DNA from 3 places in the Bradyrhizobium sp. C-145 genome. Region 2 is predicted to be linked to each of the others. Evidence: riboswitches for the same ligand, from Rfam matches in the RefSeq annotation. Region 2 holds a riboswitch; each other region holds the start of a gene.
The links. Region 2 has a riboswitch for cobalamin ahead of LRP30_RS06025 (TonB-dependent receptor). Riboswitches for the same ligand answer to the same signal wherever they lie in the genome.
Positions count from the first base shown of each region.

Region 1: linked by a shared signal. The riboswitch ahead of LRP30_RS21410 (TonB-dependent receptor) and the one ahead of LRP30_RS06025 (TonB-dependent receptor) in region 2 are both predicted to bind cobalamin.
Region 3: linked by a shared signal. The riboswitch ahead of metE (5-methyltetrahydropteroyltriglutamate--homocysteine S-methyltransferase) and the one ahead of LRP30_RS06025 (TonB-dependent receptor) in region 2 are both predicted to bind cobalamin.

Region 1 is NZ_CP088150.1:4,591,371-4,598,419, forward strand. It holds gene LRP30_RS21405 (hypothetical protein) at 718-1,299, opposite strand; gene LRP30_RS21410 (TonB-dependent receptor) at 1,361-3,595, opposite strand; cobalamin riboswitch at 3,711-3,926, opposite strand; gene LRP30_RS21415 (hypothetical protein) at 4,016-4,273, opposite strand; gene LRP30_RS21420 (hypothetical protein) at 4,406-4,615, opposite strand; gene LRP30_RS21425 (hypothetical protein) at 4,766-4,942, opposite strand; gene LRP30_RS21430 (adenylate/guanylate cyclase domain-containing protein) at 5,065-6,801, opposite strand.
Region 2 is NZ_CP088150.1:1,268,190-1,275,238, reverse strand. It holds gene LRP30_RS06040 (winged helix-turn-helix domain-containing protein) at 605-1,051, opposite strand; gene LRP30_RS06035 (hypothetical protein) at 1,069-1,269, opposite strand; gene LRP30_RS06030 (hypothetical protein) at 1,930-2,190, opposite strand; cobalamin riboswitch at 2,919-3,118, shown strand; gene LRP30_RS06025 (TonB-dependent receptor) at 3,393-5,510, shown strand; gene LRP30_RS06020 (PepSY domain-containing protein) at 5,513-7,036, shown strand.
Region 3 is NZ_CP088150.1:6,445,430-6,452,478, forward strand. It holds partial or broken gene hemN (oxygen-independent coproporphyrinogen III oxidase) at 156-1,507, shown strand; gene metE (5-methyltetrahydropteroyltriglutamate--homocysteine S-methyltransferase) at 2,201-4,546, opposite strand; cobalamin riboswitch at 4,649-4,852, opposite strand; gene LRP30_RS30435 (nodulate formation efficiency C protein) at 5,818-6,681, shown strand.

The DNA of each region.
Region 1 (7,049 bases), 3.3 Mb from region 2:
TGTTTCCCGGTTTCCACAGTCTCGGCAGCAGGGCGGCAAGCGACGGGAAGGCGTCAGAGCCCGCAGGAAGCCCGCACGGCGCGCCAGAGCGACAGGGCCACAGGACACCGAACAGGGCCGCGCCAGCGCATAGGCAAGGCCGCAGGAAAGGCCGTAGAGCGCGGCCGGGGACGGGCTAAGGGGACCGGGACCGGGCCGCGTCAGCGCACCCATGTGAAACTAGGGCCTATTAGGGCCCAGCAGGTTCGGACGGGCTTTTCGCCCGTCCGGCAGAAGCAGCAATATGTCTTTATCTTCAGGCACTTCCGGCGATTTCAACGGACCGAAAATATCGCTGGCGGAAAGGACCACACGGTTTTGCCGTACGCGCGGTTCGTTGGCACCACAGGGTTCGACGGCGTTGTGCACGTTGCCATCGAAATGCTGGCACGACGAACCTGACAGCGCCGTCCGTCCGCGCGAAGCCTTAAGGGCTCACGGAGAGCAATCCGCCCTGCCCTTAGCTCTCGCGCCCGACGCTGCCGCGTCCACCGCAAGCCCGGCTCTGCGATCATCACGACACATGATCGCCCCTCAAGGGTGAGCCGGGATGAGCGACACATACGACAAATCCGAATTTCGGTAAAGTGGAATATTTTCGCGAACGAGGATTGACAGAGAGCGACACAGCAAAATCCTGCAGCCCCGATGGCGCCACGACGTCGAACGTAGCGGCGCTCAGGCCGACATCGCTCGCTTGCGCCCGAACGGATCGAGCAGGCGGACGATCTCGCAGGCGGCGACGAGACCGGCGAGCCAGGCGGCGCTGGTCAGCCCAAGGCGCATCACGATGGCTGCGGTGAAGGCGCCCTCTCCCCCCAGGAACGGCGTCGCGGCGAGCAGCGCGAGCTCATAGGCCGCATAGGCGGCGACGAGCGTGACGGCCAGCGCCAGCGGCGTGCGGCCCTGCGGCAGCATGCGCAGCACCGCAGACGAAACGGTGGTCGCCAGCAGCGCGGCCGCGCCGATCGCAAAACCCCAGGCGATGGTGCTGCCGTCGATGGGATAGTGCAGCGCGCCGAAGCCGATGGTCTGGTTGACGAGCCAGGCGCCAGTGACGACGAGCAGCGCCGGGCGCAGCGGCAGCATCGCGGCCGCGACGACGGCAAAGGCCGCGAACGGTGTTGCACAGGCGAGCGCGAAGCTTGCGAGCGCGCATGACGCCGTCAGCAGCGCAAAGCAGAACATCGGCGCAAGACGCGGCGCGACCGGGTGAAGCCGCAGACGGTCGGCGTGAGACGGCTGGATGCTGAGAGCCATAAGTGATCTCCTTCTATTCGAATTCTAGTGCATTTGGGGACGTGTGACAGCCCTATCGACGTCAGAACGTGGCGCCGGCTTTGAGCAGATAGCTGCGGCCGGGCAGCGGATAGGCGCTGAAGCGACCGTCGGTAAAGGTGCTTGCGACTGCATAGTCGTAGTAGAGCGCGTTCAGCAAATTGTTGACGCTGAGCGACCAGAAGTACCGCTCATATTGACCACTGAGCTTGAGGTCGATCGTGCCATTGGCAGGGATCGGCTTCTGCGTTCCGGCCTGGTCGTTGTCCATGCGACGCTCGCTCCAGAATCGCGCGGTGGCGTCGAGCACGACATAGTTCTGCCAGATGTTCCAGGTGACACCCGCACTCGCGGTGTAGCGCGAGACCAGCGGCACGTCATTGCCCGCCCAGACGCCCCCTCGGAAGACAGCCCTCGTATAAGCCATGCCGGCGCGCAAGAGCAGCGCGTCGTTGACGCGATAGGAGACACTGGTCTCCGAGCCGTAACGACGGGTCGGATCGAGATTGGCGTTGTAGAACAGGATTGGATTGAAATGGATCTCGTTGGCGAGGTCCATCAGATAGAGACTGCTCTGCATCTGAAGACCGCCTCCCTTGATACGTAGCCCAGCCTCGACATCCTGCGAGGTCTGGGTCTTGAGCAGGAACGTTCGCGGCAGTGGATTGAAGAAGGGATCGAATGAGGGTCCTGACGACACCCGCTCGTCGACGTCAGGCGTGCGAAACGACCGCGCGGCGCGGCCGAACAGCGAGACAATGTCGTTGAGGCGATGCTCGGCACCGAGGTGCAGCGCATACTGGGTCTCGTCGCTCCTGAGCGGGTGCGCGCCGATGTCGGCGTTGAACGGAGCCGCCGGATCAAAATTGTCACGTGCCGACAGACTGATGGTCTGCACCCGCGCGCCATAGGAAACGTCGGTCGTGGGCGTCACACCCAATGTGTGCTGAAAATAGCCCGCAACGGTCTGCTGCCTGAGGTCGTAATTGTGCCAGGCGGCGAGACCCTGGCCGGCGCCGCGGTTCTGCTGAAAGCTCGCATCGTAATAGTCGATGCCGGTCAAGAGCTGCGACGGCATTCCGAGCAGGAGGCTCTTCACGCTGAGCCGCGGCGTGATCGACCATGTCGTCAGATCGGCGTCGACATAGGTCGAGGTGAAGAAGGCGGGCGCCGGCGTCGGACTGGAGAAGAATGCACTCTGCTGCCTCTTGTCGCGCAGGCCGCCGTCGACGATGAGATCGACGCCGTTCACCAGGGTTTTTGTGAAGCCCGCTGTCGCGCCAAAACCTTGCTGGTTGGCATAGTTGAAGGGCGTGCTGGTCCCCTTCCGGTTGGTCGCGAGCTCGTCGAGACCGATCGAGGGATCGACGGTGCGGCCGCCCGGCAGTCGCAGCTCCTGATTGTCGCCGGTCACGGACAGGAAAGCAGTCAACCCCGGCGTCGTGTAGTTCAGATTGCCGACGCCGTTCTCCTGGGAATAACGATTGTTGTCACGATAGCCATCGGTCTTGACGGTGTTGCCGTAAAACGAGGTCGACCACGGACCGGAATTGAGCCACGTCGAGACGTTGGCGAGCCTGGTGTTGAACGAGCCGAAGCCGACCTCGATGCCCGCGGCCATGGGTGGTCCGCCGACGCCGTTCTTGGTGACGATGTTGATGACGCCGCCGACCGCGTTGTCCCCATAGAGCACCGCACCGGAATTGCCGCGCGTGATCTCGATGCGCTCGATCGAATTGAGCGGGATGGTGGCAAGGTCCACCTGCGCCATGTCGATGTCGTTCAGCCGCCGTCCGTTGACCAGCACCAGCGTGTTGGTCGTTGCGAACGCGCCGAAGCCGCGCAGGTCGACACCGGTCTTGGCGCCGATCGGACCGCCATAGAACGTCGTGATCTGGGCGCCCGGTACTTGCGTCGAGATGATCTCGGCAAGCGTCTGCGACGGCGAATGGGCGACGTCCGCGGCGGTGATGACGGTCGTGGCGGCGTCGACGATGCCTCCATTGTTGCTGGCCGCCTCACCGCCAAAGCCGGCCGAGCCGGTCCCTGTCGGCGCGCCGTTCGGCGTCGCACGGCGTCTCCCCATGTCGCCATCGCTGCTCGCCCTGGCACGCGTGCGGTTCTGATCGTCGGCCCTGGTCACTTCGACCGGCGGCAACTGCTCGGCGGCAGTCTGGGCGCGGACGCCCCTCATATTGAGGACAAGAACGGGAATGATGAAGCTGGACGCCAGCCAGGCCGTGCGACGGCACCGGATTGCGGCGGAAACGGAAGACATGCGAACAAAACCTCGGCAGGACGTCAGTGGCACGTCACAGCGAACGAGGTTTCACGACGAAGCGATCAATCGCTCCGGTGAAGCTAATGTCTGTACTCCCCGACCGACATCTTCGCGTGTGACCACGGCTGACGGCAGGTCTCCTGGCTCGCGGGTCGTTACCTCTCCGTCGCCTTCCCAGGACCGAGATTCCCAGTGGCATAGGACGAGAGATTCGCCGCTTACAGTTGCGGGGGCAGCCATGGCATTGAGAAGATCCCGGCGTTGGGAAAATCTCGCACCACGTTCCCTTTTGATCTCCGTGAGGAGAACCGTCGCGGATCTTTTACGAGTCGTGCAGCCCGGGAGTCAATCGACTGGTTGCATCTGGCAGCGACCACTCGCCGCTGCCGGTGCGTCCCGCAAGCAGAGGCCCGGCAGCTACGTCCGCCCTCGCGGGCGCTGGGCCTGCGCCCAAGCGATGGCGACGTCGCGTGGCGGAACATCGATGCGCTTGATCGGCGTCAGTTCGCCGGAGGCAGAGACAATCGCGGTCTCCTCGCGGCGGCAGCGCCGACACACGAAACGGACCTCACGCGGGAATGCCGACCAGCTTGAACGTTTGACGTTGGCAGCCATCGGCCAAGCGTCGCAATGCGAGCACGACACTAGGAACCGGCCGGGATCGAGCATACCCATTCAATCGGACTCCACGCGTCCTGCCCGCCTCCTTCAATGATTAATCCAAGTGAATCGTTCCGGTGCCTGGGCACCGCCGACAGCCTCCTGTCTTTTGGCGCGCCGGCGATTTTGGCCACAAGCATCAAGAACTCAGCGAGCCCCCTTGAGGGTGCAGGAGGTCGTGCAGGTGACCGTGGTGCCGTGATCGCATGACTTGCAGGCGCTGACGCACTGGTTCATGTCGCGAGGATTGTAGCTGTAGTTTCGCATCGGGCAGGTCGACGTCGAGCCGGTGATGTCCTGCTCCTGATCGCAGGCCGCCGTCATGAGCGCGAATATGATCACTGCAACGAGACGCATGGGATTGCCCGTCAAACATGGCAAGTGACACTCGCGAGGCGCTGCATTGCAACGAACCCCGGCCTTCCCACTACGAGCCATCGCCAATCAGCGACGCCCGCATGCGCCTGAGAATGCGCGCCAAATGTTAAGAACGGATTGCAGTCGGCCTCAAGCAGCAGCGCTGGTCGCGATCGCCTGCCGCATATCCACTGCCAGCTGGCGGTACTGCTCGGCGAGCTTCAGATAGAACTCGCGCTTGGTGCTGTCGGTGGCGAGCTTGGCAATCAGCTCGCACTCGGCGGAGAGCGTCTCGAACCGTTCGAGCCTGTCCTCAAGGTGTGTCATCGGCGTGTCCCCATCTGACGCCTCAGGGACGTCGAGCCTAAGCCCGGGAAATAGGTCACGGCGAACATCGTTATGGAGTAGAATCGTTTTTTCCGGTCGGCGACGCCGGACGGCAGGCAATGCTATTTCTGCTCCAACCGCCAGGCGCCGTCCCAACCCACGTCCGGCGGGTTGACCTCGAACTGCGCGATGCGGCCGAGCAGCGTGCGCGAGGGACCGTCGCCGGGGACCGCTTCGAGCGCGGCGTTGAAGGCGGCGCGGGCGTCGTCGAAGTGCCCGGCGCGATAGGCGGCAAGGCCTTCGGCATAGTGCGTGCGCAGGCGCGCTTGCGCATCGGTGAGTGCGCCGGCCTTGCCCATCACCTCGAAGACGGCCTGCGGTGCGCGCTGCCCCGCGACCGCGACGCGATCAATCTCACGCAGTTCGAGCTGTGAGCCGATCGCATCCGCCGTTGCTTGCGAGACCAGGACGCGGGTGCCGTAGGCCTTGTTGGCGGCCTCCAGCCGCGAGGCGAGGTTCACGGCGTCGCCCATCACGGTAAAGCTCATCATCAGGTCGGAGCCGATGCTGCCGGTCAGGACCTCGCCGGTGGCGATGCCGATGCGCAGATCGCACGGCGCCGGCATGGCGCGGATGCCGAGCAGATCCGGCAGCTGCTTCTGGAGCGCGGGCACCTGATCGGCCATCTCGATGGCGGCAAGGCCGGCGAGCATCGCCTGCTCGTCCTCCTCGATGAAGGGCGGGCCCCAATAGCACATGATGGCATCGCCGATATATTTGTCGATGATGCCGCGATTGCTGCGGATGGGGCCGGACATCACCGTGAAGTAGTGGTTCATCACCTTGACGAGGCCGCGCGGGGTCACGCCCTCGCTCATCGAGGTGAAGCCGCTCATGTCGCAGAACATGATGGTCATGACCCGGCGCTGGCCGTCGATGGCGACCTCCGGCCGGTCAATCAGGCCCTGCACCACTTTCGGGTCGATGTAGCGGCCGAAGGTCTCGCGGATGCGCTCGTTGTGGCGGAGCTGCTCGATCATGCGGTTGAAGGCCGCGGCAAGCTCGCCGATCTCATCCTGGGTGGAGACGGTAATGGGCTTGTCGAACCGGCCCGCCTCGACCTCGCGGGTGCCGGCGAGCAGCAGCCGCACCGGGCGCGTGATGCCGCTACTCACCAGGAGCGCAAAGGCAAATCCAACGATCGCTGCGAGCAAGGTCACGATGCCCGATACGATGATCGCCTGGTGCTGATGGCTAATCACCTGCGACGTGCTGAAGAAAACCTGCGCCAGCATGTCGGCGCGGATCGCATCGATCTTCTGATTGAACTGGTCGCGCAGCACGTCGATGTGCTCCAGCGTGCCGCGGGCCTCCGCCATCTGTCTGGCATCGACCTGCTTGGCCAGCTTTGCGTGGTCCTCGGTCAGATCGCGGCGCAGCTCAGTGACGGCGGTCTCGATGCGGAGCTCGATCCGCGCCAGCGCGGCATTGTCGGACGGTGTCCTGGGATCGTTGATGATGGCGTTGATGAGCGTGCGTGCGCTCTCGGCCTCCTCCTCGATCCTGCGGTCGGTCTGCTCGAACTCGCGCACCCGCGCCGCGTAGGCCTCCTCGTCCGACGGCGACTGCATCTTGGACATGACCATGCGCCGCAGCGCCAGCGCCCGCTCCAGCGAGCGGATGTTGGCGCGCGCCAGATGGCCGTAGGCCGGGATGTAGCGGTTGGTCAGCTCGTCCAGGAGGACGCCGACCTTGCTCGACATCACCATCGACAGGATCGAGGTGACCAGCATCAGGACGATCAATCCGAGGGCGATGCCGACGATCTTGCGCCGGATCGACTGGTTGAAAATCGGCATAGGTGCAGGGCAAAGGCTGAAAGGATGAAGCGAGGGAACTCAATACACCGGATTTAGCGGTGGGAACACGCGCAATCTCGCCTTTCTGACGCGGTGAACCGTACGCAACCGTCGCGCGAGCCAATCGTTAACAAAGGTTAAACATGCTGCCTTTTCCGCTATTTCGGAAGTTCCCGAGTTCCCATCCGTATTTTGCCGCATTGTCGCGAGAGCGTGAGGAATGCGAAACGATGTCATGACATCGTTTG
Region 2 (7,049 bases):
AAGCCGAACAGGCTTTCCCACAGGAGAACAGCCCCGCTGCGGTAAACCCAAGGAAGGTTCCTCAAATGGAATCATGCTTGCGCATGAGTCTCAGCTGCCTGCCGGCCTCGAATCAGGGCAGTTTTGGTTTTGGATTGAACGTGCTTTTCTTATCGTCTCTGGGCGCACAATTCCGGCCGTTGCGCGCACAAAATGCATCTTTAAGGCACGATGCGCGATTAGTGAGACGTAGTGCGGCACGAATCACTTTTAGTGCCAGTACATTATCTTTCCTCGGCCCGTTCGGTATGTCGCTCAAAAGGGTCGGGAGTACGGTCTCTGATTTTGTTTGTCATTTTGCAACGATTTGGCTCTGGGCGGACACCAACAAGAGTGTTTCGCGTTGCATTCAACCGGCAGAAGCAGGGAAGGTGTTGGCGACATGCTGATAATCTGGAGCACTTACGTCTTCACTCAGATTCGAAGAAGGATTCGGCGGCGAGGATCGAGAGAAGCCCACGACGAGCAGCACTGTGGAAAGCTTTGAAATAGGCACCGGTCTCCTGAACTCGAGACCACACGTCGTGCAGAGTGTCGCCAAAGCGCAAGCTGCAATGTTTCGGAGTCACGACCGTATTGCACGTCCATTTCCAAAAGTGCGAAGCCGTTGCCGTCGTTTAGCGGCCCGTCGATCTGCCTTGGCCGCAACTGAAAGAGCCGTGGCAGCGTTCACAGGCTCTTTGGCAGCTACGTTCGCCTCGGCAGCAGCGTTGGTCCCGGCAGCAGGTCCGTCCTCATCTATTCGCTTTTCTACGACGGACGATCTTGCTTCCATCACCTCAAGGACGGCCCGGCCCTTGTCCGTGATGCGCCAACCTCGATTGACGCGCTCAATCAATCCTTGGGAAAAGATGTCGAGCCCCGGCACACGCGCACCCATTCTCTTCGTGGGCGCTGCCCAATCCGGCCCGCTCGTAGCCAAAATCGCCATGTCTCGCTTGAGGTCGGGCATGGATGCGAATCCATCCGGGTAACTGATGAGAATCTTCAACACTGTGACCTGCAAATTCACTTCAGGACTGCCGAGACCTATCGCCACATCGTTGGCGCCGAGCGAAGTGCCTCTATGGCCACCTGTCTCAGCCGCTCCGCGGTAGTTTCACCGTTTCTGGCGGCGTCCAGCATCTTGGAGGCGACATGGGCGCGAAGGCCAGTCTCGCTGCGGGATACGCCCTCGCAGACCTCATCAAGGATAGTGCGTAGAAGGGCAGTCGTGGCTGGGTCCAACACTCTGCGACTCCGAAATGCGAAGAGATCAATAGCACGAGAACGCACTGAATACTTTTGAATGCGATCTTTCAGATGCAAAACCCAAACCGAGTATATCTCCGTGCGGCAGAGCGACTAGCGTCGGAGCCTGGCAAGGATTCAACCTCCTCTGCGGGGCACGACTTGCGTCGTCGTGACACGCAGAGACCGAGGCGAGTCGTATTACGTGAGCGTGTGACCGCGCTTCCGAGCCAGTCGGCTTGTCGGTTGGAGAATATCATCCGGGAGAATATCATCCGCTCGGGTCACCCGGGAAGTTGTGGGAGCTGCGATGCCGGCACGTTCGGGTCGCGGCTTCTCATCGCCCATGCTTGCCGGCTCTTCGGGTCTCGAGCGCTGGGATTCCAGTTGACACGGCGAATGTACCCTTGCCGAAATCGATCGGGCTTCCGAGCTGACTTTCTCGAAGTGGACCCACTTAAGCTTGATCATTAGACGTCACGCGACCATCAGCGAGAAGCTCTCTGAGCTGCTATCCTTCTCCCGCTAGGCTGGCGAGAAACTTGATCAGCAGCCACACAGAAAGGAAGACAATGCCAGCATGATTTCGGCGCGCGTCGGATCTTTACCGAGCGAGGCGGCGCGCAATCCTATTGTTGCGGGCCAGCTCTGTGGCCGGAGTCATCGGAGGGAGGCTAAGTTAGTATCACAATCAACCAAAGCCGGAGCGTGAGATGGTTTGGTTGTCATCTCTATAGAATGGATCAGCCGACCTGCGCTCATCACTTCAAGTCGACATCCCTCGCCGGGCCTTAGGCTTGCTACAATGTGGCGCGCTATATCAAGAGCAGCTTGCCAAGCCGCATTGTCGTCGAACAATTCTTCCCCGAGCGTGTCCTGAAATGGACGAATGCCGCCGACATTGAAGAAATAGCGTGTCATCGGCTCTCTCATTCCTTCTGTTCGAATAGTTACTTACAATCTATCCTTAAGGAAGGCCCCTGGAGTAGGGGCGCGGCCGCTCCTCTCCCCACTTCGTCGCCGAGAACAACGCGCCGCTGCGTAACGATTCCTTCCGCAGCAACGGCGAATTCGGAGCTTTTGTTCCGACAAGCACAGTACATAACGCACGAACCAACTGAGTGTGTCGTACGGGCTTCAGATTGGGCGGCCCTACAAAAAGTCCCCGCTAATTCACTTAGAACGTGCCGCTCTGCTGCTGGAGCCGACCCACAAGCAAATTCCGAGATCCGCCAAAGTGTTGCGGGCGCGGAAATGTGCTCTGCGGCAATCGTTTCCGCTGTAGTGACCGTAACCATCTTTCAATGTTGATTAATGCAAACTGCCGCCCCTGCATGTTGAAATCCTGCGTTCGGTCGTCTTCTTCGACAGATTTCAACGGCTCTGTTATTTAGGCGTGAAGAGCAGTCCGGCGCGCGCGTCTCCCACCTGATCGTAGATTCGCGGCTCTGCCGCGGCAAGCTGCGCGATGCGCTTTTGTCATCAACCGGCGGGCCAAATGCTCGACTAGCTTTCGCGAGTTTCCGCTCTATAGGGCCCAAGCACGAACTCCTGCTGCTTACTCGGACATTGTTACTATTGGTCCGGTGGAGCTGGTTTAGCAAACAACGCCTTGCTTCAGAGAGAGATTGACTTCGCGCCTCGTCACCTCTTACGGTGATACCGACGGTTCCCCACTCGGGGATCAAAAGGGAATGCGGTGCGGGGATTTTCCCTTAGGCCGCAGCTGCCCCCGCAACTGTAAGCGGCGAATCTTTCGTCATAGGCCACTGGGAAACTCGGTCCTGGGAAGGCGACGCAAGGTTAGGACCCGCGAGCCAGGAGACCTGCCGTCAGTCGTGGTCACACGCGAAAATGTCGGTCGGGGAGTACAGACATTGCTTTCACCTTGCGCAGGCGCATCTGCGCCATGGTGAGACCTCGTTCGCTGTGACGTGCCACTGACGTCATGCCGAGGTCTTCTCGTGTTTCCCATCGTGCCAAGGCGGCTGCGTGCCGGCCTGCTCGCTCACGCCCTCCTTCTTCCAGCTCTGCCGTTTGTGATTTGCGCTGCCAAGGCGCAACAAGCCCGTGCGGTCCAAACCTTGCCGCCGGTCACAGTCAGCCCGCCTGAAAAGCCGGCGGTGAGGGCCGTCCGCCCTGACGGCAAGCGTTCGGCCGCGGCCTCCCGGCCGCAGTCGAAGCCGGCGGCAACGCCTCGCGCGGCACCGGCGGCCGCAGCCTCCGACGGCTCGCCGTCGACGCTAAGGCTGACCGAGCGGAACACCAGCGGAAGCCGGCTTGGCCTCACGCCGCTGCAAACGCCTGCCAGCATCGAGACGATCACGGCGCAGACCATCGCGGGTCGCGGCCAGCACAACGTCACCGATGCCGTGGCCCAGAACGCAGCCGGCTTTACCGCGAGCCCAGCCCCCGGGAACGGCGGTCTTTCCTTCGCCACCCGCGGATTCGCCGGCAGCAATTCGGTGATGACGCTGTACGACGGCACGCGCCTTTATGTCGGTGCCGGCACGGTGACGTTTCCGTTCGATACCTGGTCGGCGGAGCGTATCGAGGTGATGCGCGGGCCGGCGTCGGTGCTCTACGGCGAAGGTGCCATCGGCGGCATCATCAACGTGACCCCGAAGAAGCCGATCGCAACGACCTACAACGATGCCGAAGTATCGCTCGACAGCAACGTGACGCGACGCCTTGCGGTAGACAGCGGCGGCGCCGTCAATCCCAATGTATCCTATCGCTTCACCGCCACCGGCAACATGTCGGATGGCTGGGTCGATCGTGACAAGACATCCAACCTGGCGATCTCCGCAGCGGTGCGGGTGCAGGCTGCGGACAATCTCGCTTTCACGCTGTCCGAGGACTACGGCAACAGAAACCCGTCGCACTACTTCGGGACCCCTCTGATCAATCGCACCATCGACGACACGCTGCGCTTCAAGAATTACAATGTGCTCGACAGCGCGATTCACTATGAGGACAACCGGACTCAGTTCAAGACTGAATGGAACGTCGCGGACGGCATCACGGTCCACGACACGCTCTACTACCTGACCAGCCATCGGCACTGGCGCGACGTCGAGAGCTACGCGTGGAATCCCGCGAACCAGCTCATCACGCGGACCAGCTACATCGAGATTTTCCATGACCAGGCGCAGGCCGGCAACCGGACGGATGCGACGTTCCGCGGCCACGTGCTCGGCCTCGCCAACGAGCTCGTTACAGGCTTCGACGTCAACAGGATCGACTTCACCCACACCAACAATTCGCCTTTTGGCGGGACAACCTCAGTCGGCGTCGATGCCGTCGGCCTGGGCTATTTTTCCGCAACGACGACGCCGGCCACGCCCGGTTACAATGCCATCGTCAACCAGTACGCACTGTTCGCCGAGGATCGGCTGTCGCTGACCGACAAGCTGTCCCTCGTGAGCGGCGTGCGGGTCGACCGCCCCGAGGTCGACCGCACCGACTACAAGACACCGGCCAATAGTTTTGGTACGTCGCTGTCGGGGACGAGCTGGCGCACCGGCGCGGTGTACACGCCGATCCCGAACCTGGCGTTCTATGGCCAGTACGCGACCGCCGTCGACCCAGTCACAAACTTGATCTCATTGGCTGCGACCCAGAAGACGTTTCAGCTCTCCACCGGCAAGCAGATCGAGGTTGGTGTGAAGCAATCGTTCTGGGGCGGCCGTGGCGAGTGGACGCTCGCCGGCTATCAGATCGTCAAGAACAACCTGCTGGTCCCCGATCCCGTCAATCCCGCCGGTCTGGCGTTGCAGGTCGGCCAACAATCGTCGCGCGGGGTTGAGGCCTCGATCGGTCTTGCCCTGAACGACGGCTGGCGGGTTGACGCCAATCTGGCGCTGCTGCAGGCGAGATACGACAAGTTCAGCCAGACGGTGGGCGGCAAGATCGTCAGCTACGCCGGCAACATCCCCAAGAATGTGCCGGAGCAGGTTTCGAACGTCTGGGTCACCTGGGACTTTGCTCCCGACTGGTCGGTCTATGGCGGCGTTCAGATCGTCGGCCGGACCTTTTCGGACGACGCCAATACGCTCCGCCGCCCCGGCTATGCAATCGTGAACGGCGGAATACGCTGGAAGCCGCACGCGCGGACCACCGTCGCCTTCCGCCTCTACAACCTGTTCGATACCGTCTATGCGATTTCGGCGCCGTATGCCGGGCAGTGGCTGCTGGGCATGCCGCGCACGGCGGAACTGTCCGTCAACGTGAAGTTCTGATCATGCGAGGCACGTTGATCCGCCGGGGACGGCGATGGTTGTTCGTCATCCATCGCTGGATCGGCATCGCGACCTGCCTGTTTTTCACGATGTGGTTCGTCTCGGGCATCGTCATGATGTATGTGGCGTTCCCGCAGCTCACCGACCGCGAGCGATGGTCAGCGCTGCCGGATATTGCCTGGGACCGGGTAGGCATCGCGCCCGACTGGGCCATGGCGATTGCCGGTGTCGATCACTATCCGCGCGACCTTCGTCTTCTCATGCTGGACGACACGCCCGTCTATCGGCTGCTGGATTGGGACGGCAGGCGCAGCACCGTAGCCGCAACGGACGGGCATCTGATCGAGGGCGTTGCGTCCGAGCAGGCGCAGGCAATCGCCAGCCATCATCCGAATGCGGTGCGTCCCGGCATCATCGGCACGATCGGTCGCGATCAATGGAGCGTGACGGCGCGCTATGATCCATTGCGGCCGTTATTCCTGGTCTCGCTTGGAGACGACAGCGGAACGGAGCTCTACATCTCAGCGAGGACGGGCGAGCTGGTGCTCGACACGACACGCCGCGAGAGGCTCTGGAATTGGCTCGGCTCGATTCCGCACTGGATCTATCCTACGGTTCTTCGCCGGGATGCCGCGCTCTGGCGGCAGGTGGTGCTCTGGATATCCGGCATCTGCCTCGTGGTGGGGGTAACCGGCTTCTGGATCGGCGTCCTGCGGTTGCGCTTGCGCCGGCGCTATGCCCGGGGCACTGTCACGCCCTATCGCGGCTGGATGGCCTGGCACCATATCGCCGGGCTGGTCGGTGGCGTCTTCGTGATGACATGGATATTCAGCGGCTGGCTGTCGCTCAATCCCGGAGAGTATTTCGCCGCTCGCACGCCGACCAGGGACATGGCCGCGCGCTATGCCGGACATGACGCGCCGGAGATCGCGGCGAACTTCCGGTCGATGCCGCCGCAGGGCGCGGTGGAAGCCCGCTTCGTCTGGATCGGCGGCCGTCCCCTGATGGTCCTCACCGATCGCGACGGTCGTCAGACCACCGCCGATCCGGCAAGTGGCGTCCCGTCGGGCCTGTCCGACAACCAGATTTTCGAAGCCGGCCGCCAATTGTTGCCGGCCGCCGCGATGACCCTTCACCTGCGCCTGACGCAGTTCGACAGCTATTGGTATCCGCACCACAACGAGCGCACCTTGCCGGCATTGCGCGTGGGCTTCGACGACGCGGCGAAGACCTGGTTCCACATTGCCCCGATCACGGGCGACATTCTCGGCCGCACTGACGAGAGCCGGCGATCGCATCGCTGGCTGTTCAATGCCCTGCACAGTCTCGATTTTAAGCTGCTGCTGGACTACCGCCCCGCATGGGACATCGTAGTCTGGCTGTTGTCGGTGATTGGAATGATTGTATCGACCAGTGGAATTGTCATGGGTTGGCGACGACTGCGCCGCCACGGGAGGATACGACAGCCTGTCCGTCCGGCACGTGTCTATCGGGAAATCCGGGTTTCTGACGAAGCCGCTGATTAACTGGCGAGTGATT
Region 3 (7,049 bases), 4.4 Mb from region 2:
GTAATGGATGCTCATTTCTGGTGTGTGACCGCTTCATCGCCATCCAACATTCGTGTATGCGGCGTGTAGCATGCCCCTCCATTGCGCCTTGGAGTGGCCATAGCCATCAGCCGACACTCCGATAATCGGGTCCAGAAAGCAAGAAAGGCATCCGAATGCGACCGGACCTGGCACAATTCTATGGCCCGGCCCCCTACCGCGCTACACCAGCTATCCGACGTCCTCGCATTTCTCAGCGTCAGTTCGCGAGTTAGACTATCAAGCGTGGCTCAAGTCCTTGGGCGGCCAGCAATCCGCCTCGATCTACGTGCACGTGCCATTTTGTCGAAGCATGTGCTGGTACTGCGGCTGCCACACGTCTGCTACGAAACGCGACGAGCCGATCGCGATCTATGCGGCTGGGCTGCGGACTGAAGCCTACCTCGTTGCAGAGGTAGCCGGGCAACGACAACCGATCTCTCATATCCACTTCGGGGGTGGTACCCCCACGGTCATGACGCCTGAAACGTTTGCTGATCTGGTCGGTTCGTTACGTTATTCGTTCGCCGTCCTACCTGATGCAGAGATCGCTGTGGAGATCGATCCGCGCACGTTGAGCGAGCCGATGGCCGAGACGCTTGGCTATTGCGGGGTCAACCGGGCGAGCCTTGGCGTCCAGAGCTTCGATCCGGTTGTTCAGCGGGCTATCAATCGTCTGCAGAGCTTCGGTCAGACCGCGACTTCGGTCGATCGGTTACGCCGCGCCGGCGTCGGCCGGATCAATTTCGACCTATTCTATGGCCTGCCCCAGCAGACAGTCGCTTCGTGCCTGGACACCGTCGCCAAATGCCTCGAGTTGCATCCGGATCGGATTTCGGCCTTCGGCTACGCGCATATTCCTGCATTTAAGAAGCATCAACGCAAGATCGATGAATTCACTCTGCCCGACAGTGTCGAGTGCTACCTCCAATTCGAAACGATCGCGGAAGCTTTAATTGATGCTGGATACGTACGCGTCGGCATCCATCACTTTGCCCTGCCGCACGAAAGTCTTGCCCGGGCGAAGCAGGAAGGCAGGCTGAAGCGCAACTTCCAGGGCTATACTGACGATTGCGCTGACGCCCTCATTGGCCTCGGCGCTAGCGCCATCGGGCGCATGCAGCAAGGGTTCGTCGTGAACGCTGTCTCGACCAAGGACTACCTTGCTCGCATCGCCGAGGATCGGCTCGCTACCGCGAAGGGCTATTTGCTGACGGAGGAGGATCGCTTCCGCGCCGAGATCATCGAGCGAATCATGTGCGACATGGCAGTCGATCTCTCCGAGACATCCCGTCGTCACGGACTGGACCCGAAGTTGGCCGTCGTCGATCGTTCTCGAATCGAGAGCCTTATCGCAGATGGCGTCGTGGTGATTGACGATGGCCGGCTTTCCGTAGCTGATGGCGCAGAGTTCCTGGTCCGGAGCGTCGCATCGGCGTTCGACGCTCATCTTCCTCGGGGCGCGGCTACACGCAGTCCGGCGGTCTAAACCGGCTAGGCCGAGCAGGACCACACTCACGGCCGAGGAGCACCCTGTCGGCACACGCCACCTTCAAGTTCGCGACATGCTCTGCGTGGCCCGCTCATAGATCTCAAACAGAGGCCCAAGCCGAAACCCGACTATCGGGTGGAACCGGTCGACCAAGGACTGCCTTAAGCAGGGTCCAAATCAATAGCAACCGCTCATGCACTGGCTACGCTCGGGAGATTCTTGGAGCCGGTTTTTTCGTATCGTCGCGCTGATCGAGCATAAGGTTTCCAGGCAGGAAAGCGCACCGAGCTTGCGGTTGGTGCCCTGCGGCGACCGCCCGGCATCACTGCCCCTCGTTGCTGTCGGCAACCGCTGCCAACGTGCTCATGAGCGACAAACGCTGGTGTAGATTTCTAATCTCAAGCTATATCGGTCGCATACCACGGCATAATTGAGCTAAGCTGAGCTTGTGCTTCAACTGGGCTCAGATCTTCGGCGAATGTCCTCGCCGTGATCGAACCGGCGGCTGTCCTCCCTCCGCCGATGGAAGTCCGCGCGATGCGTCAGCGTCGCTCCTCCCAGACTTTACTTCCGCCCGGCCCGCTAAGCGGGGCCGGGCATCTTTTTGTGTTCCCAAGGCTCCCTCGATTGTCGAGAGCCCAAATGAGCACAAGCGGATCAGCTTTGTCGAGAAAAGACCCAAACCCGGGATTAACGGCCTCGCGGATCGGATGCAGCGCGCAGTTCGCGGGCGGCAGCGACCATGTTCGCTAGCGCGGGCCGAACCTCCTCCCATTTCCGCGTCTTCAGGCCGCAGTCCGGATTGACCCAGAGCTGCGAATCCTGCAGCCGTGTCCGAGCCAACGCCATCAGCTCCTTTATTTCGCCCGTCTCGGGAACGCGTGGAGAGTGGATGTCGTACACGCCCGGCCCGATCTGATTTGGATATTCGTAGTTCCTGAACACGTCGAGTAGTTCCATTTTCGAGCGCGACGTCTCGATCGAGATGACATCCGCATCCATTGCAGCAATCGCACCGATGATGTCGTTGAACTCCGAGTAGCACATATGCGTATGAATTTGCGTTTGATCGGCGACGCCCGATGAGCAGATGCGGAAGCAATCTACGGCCCAGTCGAGATAAGCCGTCCACTCCGATCGGCGCAATGGCAATCCTTCGCGGAGTGCAGCTTCGTCGATCTGGATCATGGTCGCACCAGCATTTTCGAGATCACGGACTTCGTCTCGGATCGCGAGCGCAATCTGGCGGCAGACCTCGCTTCTGGGAATATCATCGCGAACAAAGGACCAGTTCAAGATCGTCACCGGTCCGGTCAACATCGCCTTCATCGGCTTGCTCGTTAGTGATTGCGCGTAGCGCCACCAGTCTACGGTGATAGGCTTCGACCGCAAGACATCGCCAAATAGGATCGGTGGCCTGACGCAGCGCGAGCCGTAGGATTGCACCCATCCGTTCCTGGTAAATGCGAAGCCGGCGAGTTGCTCGCCGAAGTACTGCACCATGTCATTGCGCTCGAACTCGCCGTGCACGAGGACGTCAAGACCGATGTTCTCCTGCCAACGTACGGCGCGCGCAGTCTCCTCCTTGAGGAACCTGTCGTATTGCTCGTCGCTCATCGCGCCTCGCACATGCGCCGCACGGGCATTCCGGACCTCTGTGGTCTGCGGAAACGATCCGATCGTCGTGGTAGGAAAAGCCGGTAGTCCGAAACGATTGCTTTGGATCTCGGCACGACGGGCAAATGGGCTGGCGCGCGGGCGCATGCTCTGGTCGATCGCTCTCATCCGGGCAGCGACATTGGCATCGCGGATTTTCGGCGAAGTCAGGCGGACAGTCGCAGCACATTCCGACTCGGCAAGAGCTAGCGCAACATTCTGGTCGCCTGCGAGTGCCCGCGCCAGGATCGCAAGCTCGCGCATCTTCTGGACCGAGAAAGCAAGCCAGTTCTTGACGTCGGAAGCGAGCCCGGTCTCGAGTTCAACATCGACCGGCACATGAAGCAGCGAGCAGGATGGGGCGATCTGTACACGATCCTTGCCAAGCTTCGCAATCGCGGGTTCGAGCCGCTGGCGCAGCGAGGACAAATTCGACCGCCATACATTCCGGCCGTCGATCACGCCGAGCGAGATGACGAGATCACTTCGGCGGCCAGCAATGATCTGGTCCAATAACTGTGGCGCTCGAACCAGATCGAGGTGAAGTCCGGCAACTGGCAGCCTCAAGGCGGTATCCAGGTTGTCGCCGAGGTCGCCAAAATAGCTGGCAACCATGATCTTGATGGCCGGCCCCTCCTTGGCGAGCCGGTCATAGGCATGGAGCAGAGATTTTCGCGCCCCCTCATCCAGATCAAGAACCAGGCAGGGCTCATCGAACTGAACCCAATTTGCCCCACGTTTGGCCAATTCCTCCAGAACCTCGATATAGGCCGGTATCAGTTCATCCAGCAGTGAGAGTGGCTGGAACGCGAGATCGGCACTCTTGCCGAGCTTTAGGAATGTGACCGGCCCGATCAGGACAGGGCGGGTCTGAAAGCCAAGGGCCTTGGCTTCCTCATACTCCTCGATCGGCTTGCGAGAGCATAGCCTGAAAGTCTGTCCCCTGTGAAACTCGGGGACCATGTAGTGGTAGTTGGTGTCGAACCACTTGGTCATCTCCTGCGCGGGTGCGCCAAATCCGCGGGGTCCATGACCGCAACTCGCACCCTGGTCGTCGCATTGTGAACCGCGGGCCATGGCGAAGTACGTCTTGAGCGAAACGGATTCGGCTTTCGAGGCGTAGATCTCCGGGATGGCGCCAACCATGACACTTGTGTCGAGCACCTGGTCATACAGCGAGAAATCATTCGATGGAATGACCGTGACGCCGATAGATTTCTGACGAGCCCAGTTCGCGGCACGCAGGCCAGCTGCGTCCTCGAGCAACTGCTGTTCGCTGCTTTTTCCGGCCCAGTAGCTCTCTAGAGCACGTTTGAGCTCGCGCCTTGGACCGATGCGTGGCGTTCCGAGCGTGGCAACCGGAAGGGAGAGAAGAGACATAGCGTAAACCCCATGTTGGGGGCAAAGGCCATGGCGGACGCAGGCAGGGGAAGTCGCGCGGTGCGACGGCTGCTTGGCGCACCACCGGGACACCCCGCCCGTGGACGAATATATTGTCGGGGCAGGTCTCCTGGCTCGCGGGTCATCGCTGCTGTCCGGCCTTCCCGAAGCCGCGCAGGCTTCAGTGACATCGTTGGACAGCGGCTCGCCGCTCACAGTTGCGGGGGCAGCGCCGGCATTTTCACCGGCTTCCCTCTTAGCTCCGGATCAAATGCAAACCGGAGAACCTCGACGACTTGGATTATCGGCAAGAGAACTCTTCCGTCAACCTCTCAGATTATGTCGCAAGCTAATGCTGCGAACATCTGCTACGCGAATGACTGAGCATCTCTATCGCTGACTACGATGTAGAAGCGCTCTCCAATCAGCGATATCAGAATGACCATCGTGGCTACCTGCGCGTGGGGCCGCATGCCAGATCGGTGGAAAGGACAAATGCGGCTTGCGCGGCCGGAACTGCTGCCTCGAGCAGAACGCATTTGATGCGAGTCCCGGCTTCCCAGCGGTTCTTCGAGCACGTCCGCCCCAGCCGCCTTCTCGACCAACAGGATCAGTGTTGATTAGGCCCAAGACACCTGGCGAAAGCCAGCAACATACGCGGCGAGCACGTTGATTTGCGTGCCAACCAGACTCCAAATGCTCGGCGGTGAAGATTGGCTTGGCGTCCTTGGCCATCGAGTGCAAAGCGCAGCTGACGGAGGCTGCCCTCGACTTCCGGAGCGCCGCATATCGCGAAAGGAGCGCCAACCGCGCCGCGGCTCCTTGGCCACAAGTGCCCCAAGGCATGGCAGAGATCGAAGGCCACATTCCAGGAACGATAAACCAAACGGTTCAATTGCGGCAAACGTGCTCCCCATTCTCATCAGGACACCGAGGCGTTCCCCTGCGCCGTCGAATATCCAGTGCGTGACGAGGATGGATAAGCCGCGATGGATAGGCTGAATGGAACGATCGAAACGAGTGCAAGTCGGAAAGTCGACAAAGAGGACACAAAACCGGTGAGAATTGCCGTCTATTACCTGGCACGGAGAATGCAAGTCCTCGGCATGCCCAGGCTCCTCCTGCTGGGCATGTCCAGCACAGCAAATTGGGGCTGTCGCTGGCGGCTGAAGTTAGCGGCGCGTGACATAGAGGGGAGCGCCTGCTCGCGCGGGACACCATCGGTCGCCCCGTCGCGTAGCCGCTAACTTCTTGCGCTCGCGCATAACAAGTTGAAGGTTGCCCGCTTTGAAAGACGTGTTGATGAAAGACCAGATGGGCGGACGGTTATGAAGAGAATGTCTGGAAGACGCGCGCTATGGTTTTGTCTCGGTGGACCGCTGATCTGCCTGGCCGCGCTGGCTGCCATGAGCAACAGTGTTCGCGCCAACGACAGCCCTCTTGTCGACAGAGTCAAGTCAACGTGGCGAGCGCAAGATGGTGAGACGATAGAACAAATTCTGTCCAACGTCTCGAAGGTGGCACACTTCGTCCCTCGAACGTGGGGCGTCGCTGAACTTGACCGAAATGAGTATGTTTTCGTTTCGTGGACCAGGCACCGGGACAATAAATCAGACGAACAGTACGTTATCACCTGGAAGATCGCGCTCGACGGGACGATTGAACTTGCGTCGACCTATGCAAAGCCGATGGAACTGGGCTGGCGCGCCCTGGCGCTCTCGTTGATCGCCAGTGAAGTCGCGGATGGCGAAAGGGACGCAAATCTTCGCTTTCTGCATGATCCGACCAACTTCAACTTTGTGACGACCGCGCAGGGCCAGCTCGGCGATCTTCTGCGGCAGGGCCGCTGCAACATCGTTGAACCTGTTGGAGTGAACTACTTGCCGAAGCAGAATGACAAGCCCACCGAGAACGGTGATCTGTGGCGCGTTCTGCTTTTGGTGAACTGTAATATCGCAGGGCCCCGTTATTTTACCCATAACGGAGTCATCACTTTCGAGAAGAGCGAAGGACAAGATTGGGAGCCGCAATCCTCTTTTGCCAAGCGTATCGCGGCCTTTCCTCCTGGCTCCTGGTTCGCTCGCATGGAGCCAAAGGAACGGGACGAGTTAGAGGGGAGCGAAAGGCCTCGGTAAATGGTCCCGCAGAGCAAGATCGCACCGCAGCTCCTTTAGCGCCGAACGCCTCAGAGCAACTGCAAGACATATCAGCTCTAAAGTCGCGGTGTTTACGCCTCCGCAACAGTCGCGAGCCTTTCCGCAGCCTTCAGCCCGTCATCGAAAAAATCGGGCAGCACGATTACCTCGACTCTTTCTGCGAGGAGTCGAGCTCAGCGGCGCGTGCCAGCTAGCGAGATTTGGCCCCCGGCGCACCCCAGGCAGTGAGAGCACACCAATCTGCGAGGGACCCACTCTCCATGCCATTCTTCACGGGAGCGGGCCTGAAGATGCCTCGGGCCCAAGCCCGATCCGGCGTGCGCGCCGCGCATCGCGCGACTGACTGG